Regions from separate parts of the Tardiphaga alba genome, predicted to be linked through region 1. Evidence: riboswitches for the same ligand, from Rfam matches in the RefSeq annotation. Region 1 holds a riboswitch; the other holds the start of a gene.
The links. A riboswitch is a leader RNA that binds a small molecule or an ion and turns the genes downstream of it on or off. The one in region 1 is predicted to bind S-adenosylmethionine.
Positions count from the first base shown of each region.

Region 2: linked by a shared signal. The riboswitch ahead of RPMA_RS02900 (O-succinylhomoserine sulfhydrylase) and the one ahead of metX (homoserine O-acetyltransferase MetX) in region 1 are both predicted to bind S-adenosylmethionine.

Region 1 is NZ_CP036498.1:857,629-859,828, forward strand. It holds gene hisC (histidinol-phosphate transaminase) at 1-87, opposite strand, end outside; gene RPMA_RS04075 (chorismate mutase) at 117-968, opposite strand; SAM riboswitch at 1,149-1,228, shown strand; gene metX (homoserine O-acetyltransferase MetX) at 1,312-2,200, shown strand, end outside.
Region 2 is NZ_CP036498.1:612,035-614,234, reverse strand. It holds gene RPMA_RS02905 (2'-deoxycytidine 5'-triphosphate deaminase) at 1-554, opposite strand, end outside; SAM riboswitch at 662-741, shown strand; gene RPMA_RS02900 (O-succinylhomoserine sulfhydrylase) at 824-2,005, shown strand; gene RPMA_RS02895 (SGNH/GDSL hydrolase family protein) at 2,164-2,200, opposite strand, start outside.

The sequences.
Region 1 (2,200 bases):
TTTGCGGCCCGCTTCCGGAACCGGGGTTTTGCCGGGGGTGTAGGGCGCGATATCGAGAATGCCGGCTTTCGGCACGGGGCGGGACATTTGGGTAGCTCCGGTAGTCTGGAAAGAGATCAGGCTTGCGATGCGCCGTCTGCGGGCACCGTATAGCGGGTTGCGTGGCTGCCGACGAGGGCGGAGGACCGCACCGAGGCCCCCGCTGCGATCAGGGCAGCCTTGATGCCGTCGAAGGTCTGCGGCGCCGAGATGGAGACCAGCAGCGAGGCGCCGTCGAAGGCGGTGTCCGGCACCACGACCACATCGGCCAATGGCGCCAGCGCGCGGGCGATCTCGGCGTTCCAGCCGGAGACACGGACGCTCCAGCACTCTACCTCGGTGACCATGGCGCTGTCGGCCACGCGCGAGACCACGAAGACCGGCAGCGCGGCCGGATGGTCGGCGCGCTCGATGAAGGGCAGGCGGGCGATGATTTTTGGCACGCCCTCAGCTTCCAGCTCATGCCACCACGGCGTCTGGCCGGAGGTGGCCGAAACCAGAGCAAGGTCGCCCTTGGATTTGGCCACGGCTTCGACGGCTGCCTGGGCGCTGAAATGCGAGATGTAGGGCACCGTAAAACCGAAATGGAAACGGGCGGAATCGCGCATGGCGCTTTCGCCGAGCGACAGGTCCGCATGCAGCGAGAATGGCGCCTGGACATAGGTGAAGGTCGAGATGATGACGCGCCAGATGCCCTCGACGGTGTCGATGGGCAGGATGCCGCGATGGCGCTGTACCAGGCGGCGCATCATGTCGGCCTCGCGGGCCGGGCGGAACGCGGAGCCGACCTCCTGGGTCTGCTTCACCGAGATCAGCCGGTCGATGATGTCGCCGCGCGACATCAGGAGCTGATGCACCTGCGCGTCGATACTGTCGATCTCCTGGCGCAGTTCGTTCAGCGACGGCGGGGCGGGGGGCAGTTTCGACATGAAAACGGACCTTGGCTGACTGGCCCCGGCACGCAGGCGGTGTCCGGGCACGGCCCCTGATTAGGTAAGACAGGGGCCGAAAGCAAAGAAAACATGACAGCTATTCTAAGCGCTGGCGCTTGGGCAAAGCGTCCATGCTGACCCTATATTGACGGTTGGCCGAGGTGGGACTACGATCCCTACCTACTCCGTGGTCATTTGAGCCGGCCGGCTTGCAGCCACGTTAAATAACTCGCTAAACAGGCCGGGGACGTTTGCTCCCGGCCGAACCGTATGTTCAGGCCGGGTTTTTTGTGCCCGGTCTCGATGTGGAGGACTCCCCAAGCGGGAGCCGGGTATCGAGATGGTCAATGTTCTGCCCCTGAAGGGCGTTTCGGTGGATGGCGAGGATCGCCTTCACGAAGCCAATCATCCGAGTTCGCTGGTCGCCAAATTCGGCGCAGACCAGCCGCTGCGGCTCGATTGCGGCGTCGATCTCGCGCCGTTCCAGATCGCCTACCAGACCTACGGTACGCTGAATGCCGACAAGACCAATGGCATCCTGATCTGTCATGCCCTGACCGGTGACCAGCACGTCTTCAACAAGAACCCCGTTACCGGAAAACCGGGCTGGTGGGGCACCATGGTGGGGCCGGGCAAGGCGCTCGATACCGACCGCTATTTCATCATCTGCTCGAACGTGCTCGGTGGCTGCATGGGCTCGACTGGCCCGGCTTCGATCAATCCGGCCACGGGCAAAGTCTGGGGCCTCGATTTCCCGGTCATCACCATCCCCGACATGGTGCGCGCGCAGACCATGCTGATCGACCGCCTCGGCATCACCCAGCTGTTCTCGGTGGTTGGCGGCTCGATGGGCGGCATGCAGACGCTGCAATGGACCGCGGCCTATCCCGAGCGCGTGTTCTCCGCGCTGGCGGTGGCTTGCGCGACAAAACATTCCGCACAGAACATCGCGTTCCATGAGCTTGGCCGTCAGGCCGTCATGGCTGATCCCGATTGGCGCGGCGGGCGCTACTTCGAGGAAGGCACGCATCCACATCGCGGTCTCGGTGTCGCGCGGATGGCCGCGCATATCACGTATCTGTCGGACGCCGCGCTGCATCGCAAATTCGGCCGCCGCATGCAGGATCGCGAGCTGCCGACATTCTCGTTCGACGCCGATTTCCAGGTGGAGAGCTATCTGCGCTACCAGGGCTCGTCCTTCGTCGAGCGTTTCGATGCGAACTCCTATC
Region 2 (2,200 bases), 250 kb from region 1:
GCATGCAGGTCCTCCAGCGCCTCGGTGTCGAGCACGGCATCGCCGACGCGAAAGCGGACCTGCGACAGGCGCGAGCCTTCGCGCAGCAGCACCGGGAATGTCTTCGGGCTGATCTCGGCATAGAGCGGGCCATGATAGCCCGCGCCGATCACATCGAACCGACGGGTGCCGTCGGCGATCACGCGGGTGAAGACGTCGAGACGTCCGGTGGAGCTCTTCGGATTCGCGGCGGCGAAGATGTTCGGCGGCAGCGCGAGGCTTTCCAGCAGCGGCACAATGTAGACGCAGTTGGTCTCCAGCACCGCGCCTTCGGAGAGATCGATCTCGTGCAGCTTCAATTCGTCGATGCGCTCGGCGACGGTGACATTCGGGCCGGGCAGGAAGCTGGCGCGGACGCGATAGGCGATGGGGCCGAGGCGCAGGTCGAGGCTGGCCGGCTGGATCTGGCTTTCGACGAAATCATATTCGGGCAGGATCAGGCCGGCCTCGGCCATCGCCTCGATCATGCTGTCGGGCAGAATTCCATCGGCATCGGGGGCGAGGGTGAACGTCACTGGTCTGGTCCTTCAATCGTCATCCAGGGGCAATGCCCTGAAAAACCGTAACTTTACCGGCTATCTCAAGCGCGCCTTGACGGCAAGCGCAAGCGGGAATAGGAAAAGTCCTATCCCGTGGTGATTTGAGCCGGCCGGCTTGCAGCCACGTAAAATAAGTCGCTAAACAGGCCGGGGACACATGTCCTTCCAGCATGCGATCCCGGCCTGAGGACGTCCGTCCAGGCCGGTTTTTTGTGCCCGTTTTGAGCGGTCACGTTGGAGGTCACATGTCTGCCAAGTCTTACCGTCCCGAAACCCGCCTCGTTCATTCCAGCGCGCTGCGCTCGCAATTCAACGAGACGTCCGAAGCCCTCTTCCTGACCCAGGGCTTCATCTATGAGACTGCCGAAGCCTGCGAGGCGCGGTTCAAGGGCGAAGATCCCGGCTTCATCTATTCCCGCTTCTCGAACCCGAACACGTCGATGTTCGAGAACCGCATGATCGACCTCGAAGGCGCCGAAGCTGCACGCTCCACCGCCACCGGCATGGCCGCCGTCACCACCGCCATTCTCGCGCCGCTGCGTCAGGGCGACCATGTCGTCGCCGCAAAGGCGCTGTTCGGCTCCTGCCGTTACGTCATCGAAGAACTGCTGCCGCGCTATGGCATCGAATTCACGCTGGTCGATGGCCTCGATCTCGACCAGTGGCAGAAGGCGATGAAGCCGAACACCAAGTCGCTATTCCTGGAAAGCCCGACCAATCCGACGCTCGACGTGCTCGACATCGGCGCGATCGCGGAGATCGCCCATGCCGGCGGCGCGCGGCTGATCGTCGACAATGTGTTCGCGACACCGATCTGGCAGAGCCCGCTGGCGCTCGGTGCCGACGTCGTCGTCTATTCCGCCACCAAGCATATCGACGGCCAGGGTCGCTGTCTTGGCGGCATCATTCTGTCGTCGAAGGACTTCATCGACGAGCACATTCACAACTATCTGCGCCAGACCGGGCCTTCTATCTCGCCGTTCAATGCGTGGACGCTGGTGAAAGGACTGGAAACGCTGGCGGTGCGCGTCGAGCGGCAGACGCAGAGCGCAGCGGCCATCGCCGATGTGCTGGCACAGCATCCCAAGGTGTCGCGGCTGATCTATCCCGGCCGCGAAGATCATCCGCAAGCGGCGACGGTGAAGAAGCAGATGCGTGCGGGTTCGACGCTGATCGGCTTTGAGGTCAAGGGCGGCAAGGAAGCAGCCTTCCGCGTGCTCAACGAACTCAAGGTCGCGCGCATCTCGAACAATCTTGGCGACGCGAAGAGCCTCGTCACGCATCCAGCGACGACGACGCATCAGCGTCTGCCGCTGGAAGCACGCCTCGAGCTCGGCATCACGGAGGGCTTCATCCGCTTCTCGGCGGGCCTGGAGCATCGCGACGACCTGATCGAGGATCTCGAAGCGGCGCTGGCGAAGGCTTAAAGCGGACCGGCAATAAGCTACACCGTCATCCTGAGGTGCGTGCGCGCTAGCGCACGCCTCGAAGGATGGGCCGCGAGCTCGTCGCCGCATCCTTCGAGGCTCGCGCTATCGCGCGAGCACCTCAGGATGACGATGATGGAGTGCGTGGCGTAGTTAACCTACAGCGGCCGCTGCTGCGCCTGTTGCACGGCCGGC